Regions from separate parts of the Ciceribacter azotifigens genome, predicted to be linked through region 1. Evidence: predicted binding sites of a transcription regulator. Region 1 holds the regulator's gene; each other region holds the start of a gene.

Region 1 (7,082 bases):
CCGAATTCCTTCTTCAGATCGGCGAAGACTTCCATCGCCTTGTCGAGGCCGATGCCGCGCTTGCCGGAGAGCGACGTGCGGTTGGCCTTGTCGAAGGACGACTTGTAGACGAGCCCGATGCCGAGCTTGTCGCAGATTTCCTTTGTCGCGCCGGCCATCATGAAGGCGTGATCGCGGCTTTCCATCTGGCAGGGGCCGGCAATCAGCGAGAAGCGCCTGGAGTTGGAAAAGACGACCTTGGTGGCGCCTTCGCCGACGACGACTTCGGAATTGGTCGAAGTGCTCATTATTCCTCCTGGAAAACGAAATGCGCGCCCTGTCCCGCGTCACGCGGTACGATCAGGCGGCCATCTTTGCGTGCATGGCGAACGCCATTAGCAGCCAGCAAGCGTTCTGTCACGCCGAGATCCCCGGTCCGGAAGACGATCGCCGCACCGGCGAGGCCGCGTCCGGCATTTCGGGCGTCGAGCCCGAAATAGCCAGCAAGGCCGGCGGGCGTCAGCACCTCGATCTTCGCGTTCGCCGAAGGGACGACGATGCCGAAGGAATGCGCCTCGATCTCGCGCTGATGGAAGACGGTCTCCAGCATCTCCTGGAAGTCGGAGGGGTTTTCTTCGGTGAGCACAACGGCGGATATGCCCGTCACGCCGTTCTCGTGGCGTTCGAGCGCGGCACGATCCGCCGGCAGCGGATTGGCCCGCTCGCAGGAAAAGAGGAGAAAATCGGGCGCACGCAGGTCGGCGGCGAATGCAAGCCTGAACGAGGCTGTCGCCTCGGTGCCGTCCGGCAATCTGAGCGGCCGCGAGAAATGGAGGATTTCACCAGCCGACAGACCGTGCTCGAAATAGACCTCGTGGTCCGCCGTCGCACTTGTCGCGGCAACCGCTATTCCCGAAAGACCCTCGCCGTCCGGCGCGCGGAAACGGAAGGCGCGGTCGCGGGCGACGAAGACATTGCCTTTGCGCGCGGCTTCCTCGCAGGTTTCACGGCTCGCCACCGCAAGCGGCTCGAGGTAGGTCTTGTCGGCGAAGAAGACGCAGGCGTTCTCGGTGCCGAAGGGATGCAGCGCATCGGCGGCAACTGTGAAACCCAGCGCTCCGAGCCGCTCGCGTGCGGGCTTCAGCCCGTGCACCGGCAGAACGATGTGATCGACGCCGCGCGGCGTCTCCTTGGCAGTGGACATCCCGCACCCTCCTTGTCGACCGCGTCTGGTTTGCGCGATTTGCGGGCGCTTTGCAAGGCGGCTGCGGCCCCATCCCGTCGCTGTCCGCCGGACGCGAATGCACGCGAAATTCCCCCGAACGGCCAATTGCTTACCAATATTTAAGCACTTGCGGAACACATATGGAACAGATAGTGTATGTTCTGGATTTGTTTCACACGACGGGGCTCTGGACCATGCTGACGCGCAAGCAACAGGAACTGCTTCTCTTCATTCACGAGCGGATGAAGGAATCGGGCGTGCCGCCGTCTTTCGACGAGATGAAGGACGCGCTCGACCTCGCCTCGAAATCCGGTATCCACCGCCTCATCACGGCGCTCGAGGAGCGTGGCTTCATCCGCCGGCTGCCGAACCGGGCGCGAGCCCTGGAGGTCATCAAGCTGCCGGAGGCCTATTCCTCCAGCCTGCAGCCGCGGCGGGGTTTCTCGCCGAGCGTCATCGAGGGAAGCCTCGGCAAGGGACAGGCGGCGCCGGCCGCCAAACCGTCCACAGAGGAGCGATCGAATTCCGTTGCGGTTCCTGTCATGGGCCGCATCGCGGCCGGGGTACCGATCTCGGCGATCCAGCACAACACTCATGAAATCACGATCCCGGCCGAGATGCTCGGATCGGGCGAACACTATGCGCTCGAGGTCAAGGGTGATTCGATGATCGAGGCCGGTATTCTCGACGGCGATACGGTCATCATCCGCAATGCCAGCAACGCGACGCCCGGCGACATCGTGGTGGCACTCGTGGACGACGAGGAGGCAACGCTGAAACGCTTCCGCCGCCGGGGCGATTCGATCGCGCTCGAGGCTGCGAACCCGGCTTATGAGACGCGCATCTTCGGCCCTGATCGTGTGAAGATCCAGGGCAAGCTGGTCGGACTTATCCGCCGCTATCACTGACCTGTTCCGCGGGGGCGAACTCCGCGGGCTCTCGGTCGGCGAAGCTGTCGGTCCGCCAGTCGTAAAGGCGATGCCGCTGCCAGGGCCTGTCGAGGGTGGTGAATGCGGTCCGCCGGCGAATGTCCCGATCCTCATGATTTCCGAGATAGAATTCGGTCGCGCCCGTGCGCCGCAGCATTTCCGCATCGATCATCTTCGCTCCGGAGCGGCAGATGCCGAAAGGTGAACGGCGCGGCGTAATCACGAGATCGGCGACATCGCAGGCGACGCCGAGAAGTGCCGGGTCCTCGACGGTGGCGATCCGCCACCCGTCCGGCAGCCGGGCGATGCACCAGACTTTGCCCGTACAGAGAAATCGGCCGGGGGCCGCTGCGCCGAACTGCCGGCGCATCGTGTCGCGGACAGTCCTTATCTGCTCGGCCGACAGCCGGTCCGTTTCGTCCGCCCGGGTGCCGGCGACGGCGTCGTCCTCGCTGCGGAGCGGTCCGAGATGATCGGGGCGCGCAAGCGCGTGCTGCCATTGTGAGAAGAGGAAGTCCGACGGTTTGCTGCGGTTCGTCGCGATCGTCCTGCCGTCGGCGCCGGGCAGACCCGCCAGGCGTCCGTCCTCCGAGACGATGAGGTTGGCCGTCTCTTCCGGTGGCAGGAGGACCGCAAGGCCGATCGCGGCCGCAAGAACTGCCGCGCCGATCCAGCGCAGCTGCGTGTGCAGCAGAGTGAGCAACAGCAGTCCCGCGCTCGCCAGCGGCAGGAACCATGCCCCGAACCGGCCGAACGACGTCCCCTCGCTCCAGCTCGCCACCGTGGTTGCGATCACGATGACAATCTCGAGTCCCTCGCCCGCAAGAATGAGGAACGGAGCGTCGAGGCCGAATGGCATGAGCAGCATTGCCGCCAGCGCCGCCGGCATCACCACGACCGAAATGATCGGCATCGCCGCGAGGTTCGCGACGAGGCCGTAAGGTGCCATTCTATGGAAATGGGCGACCGCGAAGATTGCCGTCGCCAGTCCCCCGATCAGCGAGGTCACGAACGTGCCGGCGGCGAAGTTCCACAGGAACGAAAGGGCCTTGCGGCCCGGAAAGTCCGGCGCGTAGCGCGACGACCGCCCTGCACTCCGCCGCCAACCGTCGTAGCCGGCAATCAGCCCGGCGGTCGCAGCAAACGACATCTGAAAACTCGCGCCGAGCACCTGCGACGGGGAGATCGCAAGAATGACGATCGCCGCCAGTGCGAGGTTGCGCAGGCTGATCGCCGGACGGTCGAACAGGACGGCGACCAGCATGATCGCCGTCATCAGGAAGGCGCGGACGGCGGAGACCTGATAGCCGGAAATCATCAGGTAAAGGAAGGCAGCGACGAGTGCGGCAGCGGCAGCGATCTTCTTTACCGGCCGAGACTGGGCGATCGCCGGCGAGAGGCTAAGCAGCTTGCGAAGGCCGACAAAGAAAATGCCAGCGGCGAGCGCCATGTTGAGGCCGGAGATCGCGGTGATGTGCGCCAGCCCCGAAAGCCGCAGCGCCTCCGTCGTCGCCTCCGACATCGATCGCCGGTCGCCGGTGACGATGGAGGCGGCAAAACCGCCGGCATCGCCCGGAACCGTTCTCCTGATTCGCTGCGTGATGCCGTCACGGACAACAAGGAGCGTCTGTTCGGCGGCCTCCCACCATGCGCCGGTTCCGCTCTCCGGGAGGCTGTCAATGCGCACCGGAGCCGCGAGAAAGTAGCCGACGGCGCCGATCCCGCCGAAGTAGCCGGGGAACGAAAAGTCGTCGAGACCCGGCAAGGCCGGCCCGGAAGGAGGCGAGAGCCGTGCTTTCCCACGCAGCACCTCGCCGAGTGCGAAAGGCTCGTGTCGGGCGCGGGTCGTGAGCACGACCTCTTCCGGTGCGCGTCTGATCTGCGGTTCTGCCGTCGCCTCTACGCGGACGAGATAGCGCCACTCGCCGGCCGCCCCCGCTTCCCGCCGGAGCACCCTTCCCGTCACCTGCGTCGTGACGGGCGTGTCGAGAATGACCGTCTGCATTCTGCGAGTCTCAAATTCGGCGAGCAGCATCCCGGCGGCACAGAGCGCCAGCGCCGACCACGTCCGATACGCCACGGGTCTGCCGAAGCGCGAGAGCACCGCGAAGAGGGCGGAGACCAACAACAGGAGCGCCGGCGCTGAGATCGGCAGGGTCTGCGGCAGGGCAAACCAGATAGCGGCTCCTGCACCCAGCGCGACGGGCACGAAAAGGAAGACATGCCCGAACGCCGCCTCGCGGCCAATCGCCGCGTCTGCCGACCGCGCTACCATCGCGGTCAAACGGGAAACGCGCGAAACAAGGCTTTCCCGGCCCGTCGCCTCGCGGACGACGAGTGCTCCAGCCGGACGCGGCTCCGCGATAGCCATCGCGTCAAAGGGGATGGCAACGGCGAATGCCGGCCCTTCCCCTACCCCGGTCCTGGCGCGGTCTTCCGCGATCTCTCCCAAGACGACCCCAGCCCCGATCGGAGGACCGGACGCCGGCGCTACGGCATCCGCCTCACCGGCAGACTGTAGCAATCAGTGCGCGCGGAAGGAAGCCTGAAACACCTCATGATAGCGCCGAGATAAGCATCGGAAATAACGATATGTTGCTGGCATTTCGCGTCGCACAATTTGCCCTTTGGCTAGCTTGGCATTAACGTCGGGATCATATAGCTAACTCGGGACGCTCAACCTGCGACGCCTTCTTGAAGGCGCCGGACCGCCAATTTCGGAGGATTAGCATGACGGAAAAAAGCGCAGCACTGGCACTTGGCGACAAGAAGGTCGACCTTCCGGTGAAGGAAGGAACCATCGGGCCAAATGTCATCGACATCGGGGCCCTCTACAAGCATACCGGCTCCTTCACCTACGATCCGGGCTTCACCTCGACTGCGTCCTGCGAATCCAAGATCACCTATATCGATGGCGACGAGGGCGTATTGCTGCACCGCGGCTATCCGATCGAGCAACTCGCCGAGAAGGGCGACTTCCTGGAAGTCTGCTACCTGCTTCTCTACGGCGACCTGCCGACCGCCGCACAGAAGAAAGACTTCGACTACCGCGTCACGCACCACACCATGGTGCATGAACAGATGAGCAAGTTCTTCTCCGGCTATCGCCGCGACGCCCACCCGATGGCCGTCATGGTCGGCACTGTCGGCGCGCTGTCGGCCTTCTACCACGACTCGACGGACATCACCGATCCGCACCAGCGCATGGTCGCTTCGCTGCGCATGATCGCCAAGATGCCGACGATCGCCGCCATGGCCTACAAATACCATGTCGGGCAGCCCTTCGTTTACCCGAAGAACAATCTCGACTACGCAGCGAACTTCCTGCACATGTGCTTTGCCGTTCCTTGCGACGAGTACAAGGTCGACCCGGTGCTTGCCCGCGCCATGGACCGCATCTTCATCCTGCATGCCGATCACGAGCAGAACGCCTCGACGTCGACCGTTCGCCTCGCCGGCTCGTCGGGCGCCAACCCGTTCGCCTGCATCGCAGCCGGCATCGCCTGCCTCTGGGGTCCGGCCCACGGCGGCGCCAACGAAGCGGCGCTCAACATGCTGCAGGAAATCGGCTCTGTTGACCGCATTCCGGAATTCATCGCCCGCGCCAAGGACAAGAACGATCCGTTCCGTCTGATGGGCTTCGGTCATCGCGTCTACAAGAACTACGACCCGCGCGCGAAGATCATGCAGAAGACCATGTACGAGGTCCTCGAAGCGACCGGTCATGCCGACGATCCGCTGATGAAGGTGGCGCTCGAACTCGAGAAGATCGCCCTCAACGATCCCTACTTCATCGAGAAGAAGCTCTATCCGAACGTGGACTTCTACTCCGGCATCACGCTGCGTGCGCTCGGCTTCCCCACCACGATGTTCACCGTTCTCTTCGCGCTCGCCCGCACCGTCGGCTGGATCGCCCAGTGGAACGAGATGATCGAGGATCCGCAGCAGCGCATCGGCCGTCCGCGCCAGCTCTACACCGGCGCGCCGAAGCGCGACTACGTGCCCGTATCGCAACGCTGACAGCGCTCGCGCGGCAGAAAATCAGGGCTCGGCAGATGATGATCTGCCGGGCCTTTTCTCGTCACGTCGTCCGGCCGTCGTCGATACGGGTCCTCGCCTCCCGGCGGCGCAACAGCCATTTGTCGATTTCGCTGACCACGAGAACCGATGCGGCGGCGAGCAGCAGCAACAGCCACTGCTCCAGCGAAATCGGCGCGATTTGCAGGAGATCGTTCACCCCCGGCAGGTACATCGCGCCGATGTGCAGGGCCTGGGAGCCCAGGACTCCGAGCAGCAGGAACGGGTTCGAGACGTGCGACTGCTGGAAGACCGAGCGGCGCTCCGAGCGGCTGTTGATGCACTGGAAGTTTTCGAAGAGCACGAAAAGCAGCAGCAGCAGGTTGCTGGCGGCGAATTGCGACAGACCGGATGTCGTCGCCCAATAGAAGAAGGCAAAGCCGCCTCCGCCCATGGCCAGGGTGGCGAGGGCAATGCGCCGTAGCATCAGCCGGTCGAAGATCGGCTCCCCGGGACGGCGCACCGGCGAGCGCAATTCGTCGCCTTCCGCAGGTTCGGTCACGAGCGCCACGTCCTGCACGCCGTTGGTGACGAGATTGAGCCAGAGCAGTTGCACGGCCGTCATCGGCATCGGTGCGCCGAGCACCATCGCAAGCAGGAAGAGCAGGACCTCGGCGGCACCCGTCGAGATCTGCATGAAGATCACCTTGCGGATGTTGTTGTAGGCGACACGTCCCTCCCGTATCCCGGCGACGATCGAGGCAAAATTGTCGTCGGTCAGGATGATGTCGGCGCTCTCCTTCGCGACCTCGGTTCCGCCGTGACCCATTGCCACTCCTACGTGAGCGTGCCTGAGCGCCGGCGCATCGTTGACGCCATCGCCGGTCACGGCGACATAGTGGCCGTTGCGGGCGAGCGACCGGATGATCGCG
Region 2 (7,082 bases), on a different contig from region 1:
TGAAGAGAAAATCCATCGCGCCACGCGGCGCGTCGGGCGCAAAGCGCATCAGGTCGACCGTCGCCTCCGCCTTCGTGGCCGTGGTCATCACGGTGGCAAAGGCGACGATCCTGTCGCCCTTGGTGAGGATCGCCACCGGCTGCGAGAGCACGTAATCCGGATCGAAGGCGCCGAGCGAGAACGACTTTTCCCGGGTATTGTGGTGGGCGAGCCACGCATCCGAGATCGCTGTCAGCTCATCTAGGATCGGCGGCACGTCCGGCGGTTCGACGATCGAGAAGACGAGCCCATCGCGCTGGCCGCGGTTATAGGACTGACGCAGCCCTGCAAGGCGGCTGCCGGCGAGATCGAATTGTCCGAGATCGACGGTTGCGAGTTCGCCGAGCTTGAAGGCGCGAAGACCCGCATCGATGCAGGAGGGCAGCAGCGCGGGCGTGATCTGGTAGAAGACAGCGCGACCGCCCGAGGCGCGGGCCATGTCGACGAACTGCCAGACGAGATCGGGGAAATCCTCTTCCGCCCCGACAGGGTCGGCGAGCGCGATCCAGGATCGCCCCTGAATGCCGTACATGATGAAGGCCTTGCCGCTCTGCGAGAAGAGCAGCCTCTTGTCGCCCATGCGCACGAGGTTCGCATCGGCCACGTCCTGGTCGTCCACGATCGCCACCGCACGCGCGAGATCGTCTTCAAGCGCCTCGCCTGGTCGGTGGGCGACCGGTCGCAACAGGCTGAACACCGCCACCGCCGCCGAACCGATCGCAAGGCCGAGCAGTGCCCGCAGGCCGCGCGGGGCTTCCTCGGAGAACTCGAACTGCCACCAGAGTTCGTGGCTGTACTGTGTGTCGCGGTAGACGAAGAGCAGGATGCCGGCGGCGCCGACGACGGTGACGGCCATTGCCGTCAGCCAGGCGGGACCGAGCGCCTGGCCGAAGAGCGAGGCGTGGCGGGTGAAACTGCCGGCGCTGGCGAGCATTGCGGCGATGAAGAGGCCGAGCGCGACCGCCTCGAAAACGGCGAGCGCCTTCATCAGCGAGAAGAGGAAGGCAATGGCCGCCGCCGCGAGCCCGACCCACCAGGCGCCGTCGAGACGCTGTGCGATGCCGCGCGACGCGACGACGAGCACGAGGCCGAGGATGCTCGACAGGAAATGTGCCGCCTCGACGATCGGCAGGGGCAGGAGCCCGGCGAGGAAATCAAGGTCGCCGTCGGGCGTCGGCGTGACGCTCGAGAAGATCAGCATGGCGCCGAGCATCAGCGCATAGGTGGAGAGGAGCGCGGGCACGAGCCGCACGGCGATCTGGGCGATCTCGGCGGCGAGCGGCTGTTTCGCGAAGCTCCGCAACTCGCCGACGACGGCGAGCGCGAGCGCAAACAGTAGCGGCAGGACGTAGTAGACCAGGCGGTAAAGCACCAGGCTGCCGAGCAGCTGGTCGGCGCTGACGGCGTTGCCGAGGCCGGCAATCATCACCGTCTCGAAGACGCCGAGGCCGGCCGGAACATGGCTGAGGACGCCGAGCGCGACGGCCGTCGCGTAGATCGCGAAGAAGGCGGGCCAGCCGACATGTGTCTCCGGCAGCAGGACGTAAAGGGCCGATGCGGAGCCCGCGAGATCGAAGGCGGTGACGAGAAACTGCCGGGACGACGTGCGCGTGTCGGGCAGGCGAAGCGTCACGCCGGCGATCTTGATCTCGCGCCCGTTTCTGCCGAGGAAGACGAGGGCCGCCAGCATCACGACGACGGCGACGGCACCGAAGCGGAGTGCCGGACCATTTAGGCCGACGATGTCGGCAACCCGAGGCGCGACGACCAGCAGTGCGAGCGCGCTGACTGCGGCGAGCCCGAGGCCGAAGGAGAGCGTCACGAAGGCGATGACACGGGCGATTTCGCCCGGCTGGAGCCCCAGCTTCGAATAGGCGCGGTAGCGGATCGCGCCACCGCTCAAGGGGCCGAAACCTGCGGTATTGCCGACGGCGTAGGCAATAAAGGCGGTCGTCACGACCGACGGCAGCGGCAGCTTGCGTCCGATATAGTCGATGGCGTTGGCGTCGTAGAAGGCGAGCGCGCCGTAACTGAGCGCGGTGAAAAACGCCGCCCAGAGGAGCGACCGCCAGGATCTACCCTCGAGTGCAGCGAGGACGTCGTCATAGCGCACCTCCGCGGTCAGGCGGTGGATCGCGAAGATCATCATCGTGAACACGGCGACGACGGCGACGGCCGTCAGATAGCCGCGGTAGCGGGACAGGAGCCGGCTCGCGCCGGAATGCGTTTCACTGTCGGGCAGCATGCCGGGATCCGTTGCGGGAGGTCTGGCGGGTTTCGCATGATTCGATGACAGGCCCGTGCCGACGATCGGGCGCGGACCGGGCAGGGGACTTTCGCGTGCAGCCGGGTTGGTGGAGGTCGGACGGCATCATCTCTCGTCGATCCTTGTCGAGGCTGACGCGGCCCCGGGTGGCGGGGACGCGCGCGATTGAAGCGTCTTTCAGACAACGAGAATGCGAAGGAATAGTGGCAAGCGGCCGGACGGTGGCGAGGCTGGGTGCGTCGGCGGGTTGCGAGGGGCTCACACCCGCTCGACGAACCCGTCCAGCACGCGTTTCTGGCCGGCCCGGTCGAAATCGATGGTGAGCTTGTTGCCCTCGATCGCCGAGATGTTGCCGTTGCCGAACTTCACGTGGAAGACGCGGTCGCCGAGCTTGAACTTCGACGGTTCGGAGCTCGTGGATTTGGCCACCAGCTCGCCCTCGATCGTCCTGCCGCGCGGGCCGCTCTCGCCGTAGCCGATGCGTTCCACCGCATGGCCGGAGCGGGTGCCCCAGTTGTCGCGGGTGGCATCCGACTTGTTCTGCTGGGCGCGCTTCCATCCGGGTGTCGAATAGGAGTTGGCGAAGGGATCGGCGCGATCGAAGCGTGACTGGCCGTAGCCGCCGCGCCCGTAGCCGCCGTAGGAGCTCTCCGCTTCTGCGACCTCGACGTGGCCCTGCGGCAGTTCGTCGAGGAAGCGCGACGGCATGGTCGACTGCCAGAGGCCGTGGATGCGGCGGTTGGAAACGAACCAGATGTGGCAGCGGCGCTTGGCGCGGGTGATGCCGACATAGGCAAGGCGACGCTCTTCCTCGAGGCCCGAGCGGCCGCCCTCGTCGAGCGCGCGCTGGTGGGGGAAGAGGCCTTCCTCCCAGCCCGGCAGGAAGACGGTGTCGAATTCGAGCCCCTTGGCGGAATGGAGCGTCATGATCGACACGGCGTCCATGTCCTCGTTCTGCTCGGCGTCCATGACCAGCGAGACGTGTTCGAGGAAGCCGCGCATCGACTCGAACGCTTCCATCGAGCGGACGAGTTCCTTGAGGTTTTCGAGCCGGCCCGGCGCTTCGGCCGACTTGTCGTTCTTCCACATGTCGGTATAGCCGGACTCGTCGAGGATCTGTTCGGCGAGCTCGGTATGCGGAGTCGTTTCAAGGCGTTCCGACCAGCGGCGGAAGTATTGAATCACGTCGAAGAGCGCCTTGCGGGCCTTCGGCTTCAGCTCGTCGGTCTCGACCATCTCAGCGGCGGCGGCGAGCATCGGGATGTCGCGCGCGCGGGCATAGTCGTGCAGCGCCCGGACCGTCGTGTCGCCCAGCCCGCGCTTCGGCGTGTTGACGATGCGCTCGAAGGCGAGGTCGTCGGCCGGCTGGCAGACGAGGCGGAAATAGGCCATGGCATCGCGGATTTCGAGGCGCTCATAGAAGCGCGGGCCGCCGACGACGCGGTAGTTGAGGCCGAGGGTCACGAAGCGGTCTTCGAACTCGCGCATCTGGAAGGAGGCGCGCACGAGGATCGCCATGTCGTTGAGGGCGTGTTTCTTGCCGTCGGCATCGCCGCGCTGCAGTCGTTCGATCTCCTCGCCGACGGCACGGGCCTCCTCCTCGGAATCCCAGGCGGCGTGAACCATCACCTTCTCGTCGTCCGGTTCGGTGCGGTCGGTGAACAGCGTTTTGCCGAGCCGTCCCTCGTTGTGGGCGATCAGGTGGCCGGCAGCGCCGAGAATGTGCTCGGTGGAACGGTAGTTGCGCTCGAGCTTGATGACCTTGGCGCCCGGAAAATCCTTCTCGAAGCGCAGGATGTTGTCCACTTCTGCCCCGCGCCAGCCGTAGATCGACTGGTCGTCGTCGCCGACGCAGCAGATGTTGACGGTGGGTTTTCCCTTCTCCCCAGCGGGGAGAAGGTGGTCCGAAGGACCGGATGAGGGGGACTGTCCGCCAAGGTTCGTGGGTGCCGCCCCCTCACCCGGCGCTTTCGCGCCACCCTCTCCCCGCTGGGGAGAGGAGGGAGATGACCGCTGCGCGAGCAATCTCAGCCACATGTACTGGGCGGTGTTGGTGTCCTGGTACTCGTCGACGAGGATGTATTTGAAGCGCTGGTGATAGTCGCGCAATACGTCCGGATTGGCCCTGAACATGCGGATCGGGTGCAGCAGCAGGTCGCCGAAATCGCAGGCGTTCAGCGTCTTCAGCCGGTTCTGGTACGCCGCATAGAGCTCCCGTCCCTTGCCGTTCGCGAAGGCGCGGGCATCACCCTCCGGGATCTGCGCCGGATCGAGGCCCTTGTTCTTCCAGTTGTCAATCATCGCGGCGAACTGGCGAGCCGGCCAGCGCTTGTCGTCGAGCCCTTCGGCCTGGATCAGCTGCTTGATCAGGCGGATGACGTCGTCCGTGTCGAGAATGGTGAAATCAGACCTGAGCCCCACCAACTCGGCGTGGCGGCGAAGGATCTTCACGCCGATCGAGTGGAAGGTACCGAGCCAGGGCATGCCCTCGACGGCGCCGCCGACCAGCATGCCGATGCGCTCCTTCATCTCGCGGGCGGCCTTGTTGGTGAAGGTCACCGCGAGGATTTGCGACGGAAAGGCGCGGCCGGTGGCGAGAATATGGGCGATGCGGGTCGTCAGGACGCGGGTCTTGCCGGTGCCGGCACCGGCGAGAACGAGCACCGGGCCCTCGGTCGTTTCTACGGCTTCGCGCTGTTCGGGGTTGAGGCCGGACAGATAGTCCGGGGTGCGGGCCTGATCGCGGGCGGCCATGGCGCGTGCGGCAATTCCGCCTGTCGCCGGCCCTGCCGGCTTGCGCGGCGGCGGCTCCTCATCGAAGAAGGGAATGTCGTCGTAACCGTTACTCATGGCGCCCAATGTAGTGATTCGGACCGGAAAGGCGAGTCAAGTCGTTCTGGTTTCATTCCGCCTCGGACCGGTTAGCGGTTCTTCTACAGGAAATTTCCGACGACGCCACCGATCCGCTTCCGTCTCCGCCGGCCGATGACAATTTGGTAATGTTCGCCGTCAGGCCTTGTCGTGCATCGACCCCGCGGAAATATTGGCGCATATATCGACCGAATTTGGACGCCTCCGATCGTCCGCGCCTCCCGCGCGGCTGTCCGGCAGTCCTCGCCGGAGCTTTTGAATGCCCGTCTGGAAACAGGTAATTGTTATTCTTGCGGTGGTTGCCGTTTTCGTCGCCGGCTGGGTAAGGTTCGTGCCGGGGGCCGGAGACATGTTGCTCCGGATGGGGGCACCCGCCGGACTGGTTGCGGTCCTGGCACCCGCCGACGAAACGGCGGCACCCGACGCCAAGGGCGGAGCAGGCGGCGAAGGCAACCGCCGTGGCGGAAATGGCGCACCGCTCGTTGTCGTGCAACCGGTCGGCATCGGCACGGTCAACGATCGGCTGTCGGCGATCGGAACGGGTGACGCGGTCCAATCGGTCACGGTGATGCCGCAGGTCGACGGTACGCTTGCCAAGGTGGCGATCGTCTCGGGACAGAGGGTCGCCAGCGGTGATCTTCTCGCCCAACTCGACAACGACGAGCAGACGATCGCGCGCGATCAGGCGCGGGTGGCGCTGAAGAGCGCGAGCGAGAAGGCCAACCTCTACGCCAATCTGAAGTCCACGGTGTCGCGCATCGACGCCTTCGACGCGCAGATCGCCGTCGAGGCCGCGAAGCTTGCGCTCGATACCGCGGAGCTCAACCTGAAACGGCGCGACATCGTCGCCCCGATCGACGGTATCGCCGGCATCATCACGGTCAATCCGGGGGACAACGTCACCACCTCCACCGTGATCGCCACGCTCGACGATCGCTCCGAGATTCTTGTCGATTTCTGGGTGCCGGAACGCTTTGCGCCGATCCTCAAGGTCGGCCAGGCCGTGGAGGCGACCGCCGTCGCACGCCCCGGCCAGCTTTATCGCGGGACGGTCGAGGCGATCGACAACCGTATCGACGAGGCGAGCCGCACGCTGCATGTGCGTGCCCGCATCGGCAACGAGAACGACGACCTGAGGGCCGGCATGTCGTTTACCGTCACCATGGCCTTTGCCGGCGAGGACCACCCGTCGGTCGATCCGCTTGCGGTCCAATGGGACGGCGACGGCGCCTTCGTCTGGCGCATCGGGAGCGAAAACAAGGCGGAAAAGGTGCGCGTCCGGATCGTCCAGCGCAATCCGGACACCATTCTGGTCGATGCCGACCTGCGCCCCGGCGACAGGGTGGTGACGGAAGGCATTCAGCGGGTGCGCCAAGGCGGGACGGTCCGGCCCGCCGGAGAGGAGGCCGGCGTTCCGGTCGCGAGCCAATGAACGGGCCGTTTTCGGATTTCCCCGGCGGCGGCAGCGCCGGCTTTACCGCTCTCTTCGTCAGGCGGCCGATCCTCGCGCTGGTCTTCAACGCGCTGATCGTCGTCGCCGGGCTTGCAGCCTTCTACGGCATCGAGGTCCGCGAACTCCCCGACGTCGACCAGCCGGTCATCACCGTGCGCACGACCTTCGACGGCGCGTCGCCCGAAACGATCGACCAGGAGGTGACAACCGTCATCGAAGGGGCTGTTGCGCGCGTGTCGGGGCTGAAGAGCATGTCCTCGACTTCACAATTCGGGCAGAGCCGGGTGACGCTCGAGTTCTCCGACAGCACCGATCTCAACGTCGCATCGACGGACGTGCGCGACGCGATCTCGCGGGTTTCGAACGATCTGCCCGACGACGCGGACGAGCCGCGCATCGTCAAGGCCGATTCGGATTCGCAGCCGATCATGCGGCTTGCCGTGACCTCTGACC
Region 3 (7,082 bases), on a different contig from region 1:
CGGTGAAGCCGAAGGGAGCAGCCGAGATATCGGCAAGGTGGCCGTCCGGCGAAAGCGCGATGCCGGTTCCGTCGGCGGAAAGGATCGCCGAGCGCTCGCCGCTCTCGGTGCTGATCCCCTTGGAGAGAATGCCGGCGACGGCGCCTTCCTTGAGTTGGAAGAGGATCGTGCCCTTGAAGGCGCCGAACTTCACGACCGGTACCGCGAAATAGATGTCGGGCGCGGACGGATCGCTGCCGATGACGAGTCCGGAGAAGCGCGTCGGCGCTGCATCGTCCGTCACGCCGTTGGCGGCTTCCGCCCCGGCCGCGAAGGCACGGCCAATGCCCGACGACTGGAGTTCACCCGCCGCGACGTTCTCGGCGAAGGTCGGGCCCTTCTTGTAGGAATAAACGATGTTGCCGGTCTGGTCGGCGATCAGCAGGTCACGGAACTGCGTGTCGGCGAGGAAGCCGGCGACCTCGGCCTGGGTCTTCTCATGCACCCCGTAGTAAAAACCGCTTGGACCCTCGGGCTTCACGAGCTTCTCGCGCTCGTTGGCCGGATTGGGATTATTGTCGACGAAGACCGAGCGCAGTTCCGCACGGGCATCGCCCGAGTTCTTCACAATCGTGTTCCAGCCGCTCTTCAGCGAGGTCACCGCTTGCTGCAGGCTCTCGATCTTGGCGATCGAAGTCGCCTGGTTCTCCATCTGTGCGAGCTGTTCCTTCAGCATGTCGCCGCGGAAGGTGAGCGTGCTCTCCATCGCGTGGTAGGTCTGGCGACCGAAAATGCTGCTCGACGTGTAGTAGGCGAGAACGTTCAGTACGCCGACCGACGCCGCCGTGAGCAAAAGAAAAATACCTATAACTTTTGACGAGAGTGAATTGAACCGGTGCATTACTCTATCCAGCCTTCCCGCATTGCGCCTTTGCAGCGCCATTCCCCTTGTTACGGTCGCAGGCTCGCGGGCGAGCGCGGCGCCAGACGGACCGTGATGCTCTACCCTTGGGAAGCTTTGTTTAAATGCCGGTTAATTTGGGGGGCAATATCTCGCAGAAGCGCCGAAAAGGCGATGAAATACCCTCCGTGACGAGAAATCTTGCGCCAGGGCCTGCCTCAATGTGCAGGTTTCATGACCCCCGAGAAGGTGCTGAAAATCTCGATCGACCGCAGCCGGGCGTCGACGTCGTGGACGGGCGTCGAAATGATGAGCTCGTCGGCACCGGTCTCTTCGAGGAAACGGGAGAGTTTCTCTTCCGCGGTCGAGGCCGCGCCGACCACCGCGTAGCGCAGCGTATGCTCGACGCCCATCCGCTCCGCATCCGACCAGAGCCCGTCCATCGTTTCGACCGGACGCGGGAACTGCCGGCGGACGGTGCGCCTCAGGTTGATGAACTGCTGCTGCGCGGAGGTGAAGAGGCGTTGCGCCTCGGCATCGGTCTCGGCGGCGACCGCCATGACGCCGACCATCACATAGGGCTTCTGCAACTGTTCCGACGGTTCGAAGCGTTCACGGTAGATCGCGATCGCCTCCATCAGCTGGTCCGGCGCGAAATGCGAGGCGAAGGCGTAAGGCAGGCCGAGTGCCGCAGCGAGATGGGCGCTGTAGAGGCTCGACCCGAGAAGCCAGAGCGGCACGTTGCTGTTGCTGCCCGGAACGGCGATCACCGCCTGCTCCTCCTGCCGCGACCCGAGGAGGCGCTGCAATTCGATGATGTCGTGCGGAAAACTTTCGGCGGAGGCTTCGAGATTGCGGCGAAGGGCGCGCGCCGTGCGCATGTCGGTGCCGGGCGCCCGCCCGAGGCCGAGATCGACGCGACCGGGGAAGAGCGCCTCCAGCGTGCCGAACTGCTCGGCGATCACAAGCGGCGAGTGATTGGGCAGCATGACGCCGCCGGAGCCGATGCGGATGCGCGAGGTGGCCGCCCCGACATGGGCGATCACGATCGACGTGGCGGCGCTGGCAATCCCCGGCATTCCGTGGTGCTCGGCGAGCCAGAAGCGGTTGTAGCCGCAGGCCTCGGCCGTCTGCGCCATCCGCCGCGACGCTTCCAGCGCCTCGCCGACGGTGTGTCCCTCGGCGACTGGTGAAAGGTCGAGGATCGAAAACGGTATCATCGGCAGCCCCTGCGTCATGTGGTCTCGTGGTCGGAGAACTCTATTTAGAAAGACGGATCGCGATTGCCACCCCGAGGCCGGTGCGGCGTCGATCACGATCCCTTGTTGTTGAATGTTTTTGTTTTGTTCACATTTTGCTGGCAAACCCTCCGGGAGACGGAATAGGGTGAGCCATGCAAAGTGCGATTCGCATTATCGGTATCGATCCGGGCCTCAGGCGCACCGGCTGGGGCGTCATCGAGACGCTCGGCAACAGCCTGCGGTTCGTCGCTTCCGGCACCGTGACCTCGGACGGAGACATGGACCTCGCCTCGCGCCTCTGCCAACTGCATGACGGGCTTGCCGAAATCGTCCACGCCTACCGGCCCGACGAGGCCGCCGTAGAGCAGACCTTCGTCAACAAGGACGCGGTCGCGACACTGAAACTCGGTCAGGCGCGCGGCGTCGCCATGCTGGTTCCGGCCCGCGCCGGCCTGCCGGTCTCCGAATACGCCCCGAACGCGGTGAAAAAGTCGGTGATCGGCGTCGGCCATGGCGAGAAGCAGCAGATCCACATGATGCTGAAGATCCTGATGCCGAAGGCCGAGTTCAAGGGCAACGACGCCGCCGACGCGCTGGCGATCGCCATCTGCCACGCCCACAATCGCGGCGGCGAGCGGATGCGCAGGGTTCTCGCCACCGGCTGACAATTCGCACCCACCACCCGACGGAACACTTCATGATCGGCAAGCTCAAAGGCACCATCGAGGAAATCGGCAGCGACTACGCGCTGATCGACGTCCACGGCGTCTGCTACATCGCCCACTGCTCCTCGCGCACGCTGTCGAAGCTCGGTTCCGCCGGCGAGGCCGCCGTGCTCTTCATCGAGACCTATGTCCGGGAGGACCAGCTGAAGCTCTTCGGCTTCCTGACGGCGCTCGAGCGGGAATGGTTCAACCTGTTGCAGAGCGTGCAGGGCGTCGGTACGAAGGTCGCGCTCGCGGTGCTTTCGACGCTCACCCCGTCCGAACTCGCCAACGCGATCGCGCTGCAGGACAAGACGTCGATCTCGCGGGCGCCGGGCGTCGGACCGAAGGTCGCGGTGCGCATCGTCACCGAACTGAAGAACAAGGCGCCGGCCTTCGCCGGCGAGGCGGCGGGCACGATCGGCTTGAAACAGGAGCTCGGCGAAGGCGTGGCCCCTGCCCCGGTCTCCGACGCCGTCTCGGCGCTCACCAATCTCGGCTATTCGCGCGAACAGGCGGCAAACGCGGTGGCGGCAGCGCTCAAGACGGCCGGCGACGGCGCCGACAGCGCCAAGCTCATCCGGCTGGGGCTGAAGGAGCTGTCGCGGTGAGACGTGACAGAGTAAAGGCGAGCCGTGGCTTTACCGAGAACGGCAAATCTGGTCAAAGACCCCGATCCGGTCAAAGACCATTGAGCGGCCCCGGCCCTGCTGTCATTATCGCCGTCGAAACGGATGAAGCCCCATGAGTGAAGCCGATCGCCTTATTACGCCCGACAAGCGCGGCGAGGACATCGACGCCACCCTGCGCCCGCAATCGCTCGACGAGTTCACCGGCCAGGCCGAGGCGCGGGCGAACCTGAAGATCTTCATCGAGGCGGCGAAGGGGCGCGGCGAGGCGCTCGACCACGTGCTGTTCGTCGGTCCGCCCGGTCTCGGCAAGACGACGCTCGCCCAGATCATGGCGAAGGAGCTCGGCGTCAATTTTCGCTCGACCTCCGGCCCGGTCATCGCCAAGGCCGGCGATCTCGCCGCCCTCCTGACCAATCTCGAAGAGCGCGACGTTCTCTTCATCGACGAAATCCACCGGCTGAACCCGGCGGTCGAGGAAATCCTCTATCCGGCGATGGAGGATTTCCAGCTCGACCTCATCATCGGCGAGGGACCGGCCGCCCGTTCGGTCAAGATCGACCTCTCGAAATTCACGCTCGTCGCCGCGACCACCCGTCTCGGGCTGCTGACGACGCCGCTGCGCGACCGCTTCGGCATTCCGGTGCGGCTCTCCTTCTACACCGTCGAGGAACTCGAAAGCATTGTCCGGCGCGGCGCGCGGCTGATGGGGCTCGGCATGACCGACGAGGGCGCGCGCGAGATCGCAAGACGCGCCCGCGGCACGCCGCGCATCGCCGGCCGTCTTCTGCGCCGCGTGCGCGACTTTGCCGAAGTCGCCCGCGCCGAGGCCGTGACGCGGGAGATCGCCGACGAGGCGCTGACGCGTCTCCTGGTCGACAACATGGGTCTCGACCAGCTCGACAAACGCTATCTCAACATGATCGCGGTGAATTTCGGTGGCGGTCCGGTCGGCATCGAGACGATCGCCGCGGGCTTGTCCGAACCGCGCGACGCGATCGAGGACATCATCGAGCCCTACATGATCCAGCAGGGCTTCATCCAGCGCACGCCGCGCGGCCGCGTGCTGACGGCAACCGCCTGGAAACACCTCGGCATGCAGCCGCCGAAGGATCTCGAAGCCGCGCAGTTCCGCCTGACGCTGGAGGATGAATAGCGGCCGGTCGTCCGCGACGGTGCACCGGCCGGTTACGAAGGGAGTGCAGCCATGGACGACCTGACCGATCCCACCCGCGTCTTCCGCAAGCTCGCGCGCAACAATGCACTTGCCAACTGGCGGCTACATCAGGCCTGTGCGCGGCTTCGGCCGGGCGAGCTGGAGGCGGCGCGCACCAGCTTCTTCCCCTCTATCCTCAAGACCCTCAACCACATCCTCGTCGTCGACTGGTTCTATGTCGATGCGCTGGAAGGCGGGACGCTGGGGCCGAAGGCCTGGGAGGACGAGGAGCCGTTCCGCGACCTGCCGGCGCTGGCAGAGGCGCAGGCGGCGGTCGACCGGCGGCTTCTCGACTTCTGCGACCGGCTGGAGGCCGGCGATCTCGCGCGCATCGTCACGGTCCATCGCGGTGACCGCATGCAGCACGACCGCTGCGACGACATCCTGAGCCACCTCTTCCAGCACCAGACCCATCATCGCGGGCAGAACCATGCGATGCTCGCCGGCACCAGCGTGAAGCCGCCGCAGCTCGACGAGTTCATCGTCGGCGACGATGCGGAGGCACGGCGGGAGGCGATGGCGGCCTTCGGATGGACCGAGAACGACCTGATGCGCTGACGGCGAAGACCGATCCGGACCTCAGCCTGCATCCTGCCCGGCAAGGCTGCCGATCGTCGCCTCGAACAGCGCCCGCCCGCCCGGCTGCCAGCCGAGCGCCCGGATGCGGTCCGTCGCCATCTCCCCGATCCCGGCATGATCGGCGGCAGCCGGCAGAGCATGAGGACAGCCGACGAGCGCACCATAGAGCGAAAGCAGGTCACGGCGGTCGACGACGATGTCGGAGACGTTGAAGGCCTGCGCCGCGACCTTCGCTGTGTCCGCCTGCAGCACGAGCGCCACCGCCCGTCCGACATCGCGCCCGTGCACCTCGGTGCCGGCGCGGGCAGCGACCGGCCGGCCGGCGCGATAGTCTGCAAAGAGACTGTCCCACTTATTCGGCCGGAGATCGCCGTAAACGCCGGTGAGCCTGAGACTCGTGCCCGCAAAGCCCGGCGCGGAAAGATCGGACAAGGCGCGTTCGGCGGTCAGTTTGACGTCGCCGTAGAGGCTCTCCGGCGAAAGCACCATGTCCTCCCGGAACGGCGCCGGCTCCCGACAGCCGTCATAGACCGCGCGGCTCGAAAGAAAGACGCAGCGCCGCAGACCGGCCGTCTTCGCCGCCTCGAAGAGCGCCACCGTGCCGTCGAGATTGCGCCGCCGGAATCCGTCCGGATCATCCCCCTCCCCGCCGCGATACTTTCCCGGAAGATGGTCGAAGGCCGCGTGGACGAAGTGGTAGACGTCGTCGAAGGCGGCAGCGTGGTCCGCCTCCGGATCGAGGACAAGCGGCCGGAAGCCGACCGGACGGGAGAAGTGGCCCGGCGGCGGCGCTTGCCGGCCTGCGACGGAGACCGAATATCCGGCGGCGAGCAGTTCCTCGACGACGTAGCGCCCGACAAGGCCGGTTCCGCCGGACACCAGAACCTTCATGCGGCCACCGCCGGCGACGGATTGGGAAGGGCCGCAAGGTTGGGTATGCCCTCACCGGTGTGATAGGCGTGCCAGAGATCGATCAGCGGCCGCAGCGCGGCGCTCTTCGGGTGATCGGCCTCCCACGGCTTCTCATACTGGTAGTGGAGCACGGAGATCGCCTTCCAGTCCCAGAGCTCCGGCAGGTTGAACCAGACATATTGCAGCATGTTCATGAAGACCGGCAGGCCGTGCCAGTCCGGAAAGAACGCTTCGAGGAAGGTCTGGTCGGTCCGCCGCCAGAAGACGTCCGGCTGGTCGAGCCGGCGCAGCATGGCCTCGAAGGTGAGCAGCGACGGCTTCGCGACGAAGACGCCGGAATTCAGCCGGTGGAAATCCGCAAGGCTCTCGTAGACGTTCGGCGCGGCGGAGAATTCGGGGTATTCGAACAGCCGGTCAATGTTTTTCAGCACGACGGCGTCCGCGTCGACGAAGATGCAGGCGCGGTAGTCGATGAACTGCCAGAGCCTGAGCTTGCAGAAATTGTCGAGCGGCGTGTGGAAGGAGGGCTTCCTTCCCTTGGTGAAGGGAGCGTCGGCATGCAGCCGCCCGCGAGCGTGCCGCTCGTTGAAGGCGTCCGAGAGCGGCAGGTGCTCGACCTCGACCAGCCGGCAGTCGAGCGCTGCCAGCGGCGCGAGATCGGCCGCCCCGACGCCGCCGGTGTGAAGAACGACGATGTCGGCGCGGCTGCCCGTGAGACGGATCGAGCGGGCGAGCGCCACAGCCCCCATGGCGTAGTCGGCATTGGTCACGAGCGTGACATAGGCTTCCCGCGAGCGGGCCGCCGTTGCGGAGCGGATGCCCCGCACGGTTTCGCTGCCCATCATCATGAGACGGACTTCAGCTTCTTGCCTTCGGGATCGCGGTTGATCGTCTTCGCGATGTCCTTCGTCCAGGCCGAGA

What was found. The regulator LexA, encoded in region 1, represses DNA repair genes until DNA is damaged. The targets are predictions, from matches to a motif close to TGTTCNNNNTGTGTTCNG.
Region 2: ACM6UT_RS09000 (ATP-dependent helicase) is a predicted target of LexA. The motif match lies at 5,198-5,215, and genes of this name have one in related genera.
Region 3: ruvC (crossover junction endodeoxyribonuclease RuvC) is a predicted target of LexA. The motif match lies at 2,214-2,231, and genes of this name have one in related genera.

What each region holds. Positions count from the first base shown of each region.
Region 1 covers NZ_JBLQTA010000008.1:118,596-125,677, forward strand. The annotation lists gene kdsA (3-deoxy-8-phosphooctulonate synthase) at 1-287, opposite strand, end outside; gene ACM6UT_RS13440 (VOC family protein) at 287-1,183, opposite strand; gene lexA (transcriptional repressor LexA) at 1,399-2,112, shown strand; gene ACM6UT_RS13450 (ComEC/Rec2 family competence protein) at 2,093-4,585, opposite strand; gene gltA (citrate synthase) at 4,864-6,153, shown strand; gene ACM6UT_RS13460 (cation-translocating P-type ATPase) at 6,215-7,082, opposite strand, start outside.
Region 2 covers NZ_JBLQTA010000004.1:334,863-341,944, reverse strand. The annotation lists gene mprF (bifunctional lysylphosphatidylglycerol flippase/synthetase MprF) at 1-2,284, opposite strand, end outside; gene ACM6UT_RS09000 (ATP-dependent helicase) at 2,564-5,155, opposite strand; gene ACM6UT_RS08995 (efflux RND transporter periplasmic adaptor subunit) at 5,436-6,608, shown strand; gene ACM6UT_RS08990 (efflux RND transporter permease subunit) at 6,605-7,082, shown strand, end outside.
Region 3 covers NZ_JBLQTA010000001.1:365,783-372,864, forward strand. The annotation lists gene ACM6UT_RS01855 (methyl-accepting chemotaxis protein) at 1-880, opposite strand, end outside; gene ACM6UT_RS01860 (LLM class flavin-dependent oxidoreductase) at 1,099-2,100, opposite strand; gene ruvC (crossover junction endodeoxyribonuclease RuvC) at 2,274-2,786, shown strand; gene ruvA (Holliday junction branch migration protein RuvA) at 2,819-3,436, shown strand; gene ruvB (Holliday junction branch migration DNA helicase RuvB) at 3,570-4,610, shown strand; gene ACM6UT_RS01880 (DinB family protein) at 4,662-5,228, shown strand; gene ACM6UT_RS01885 (NAD-dependent epimerase/dehydratase family protein) at 5,250-6,140, opposite strand; gene ACM6UT_RS01890 (glycosyltransferase) at 6,137-7,009, opposite strand; gene ACM6UT_RS01895 (NAD-dependent epimerase/dehydratase family protein) at 7,006-7,082, opposite strand, start outside.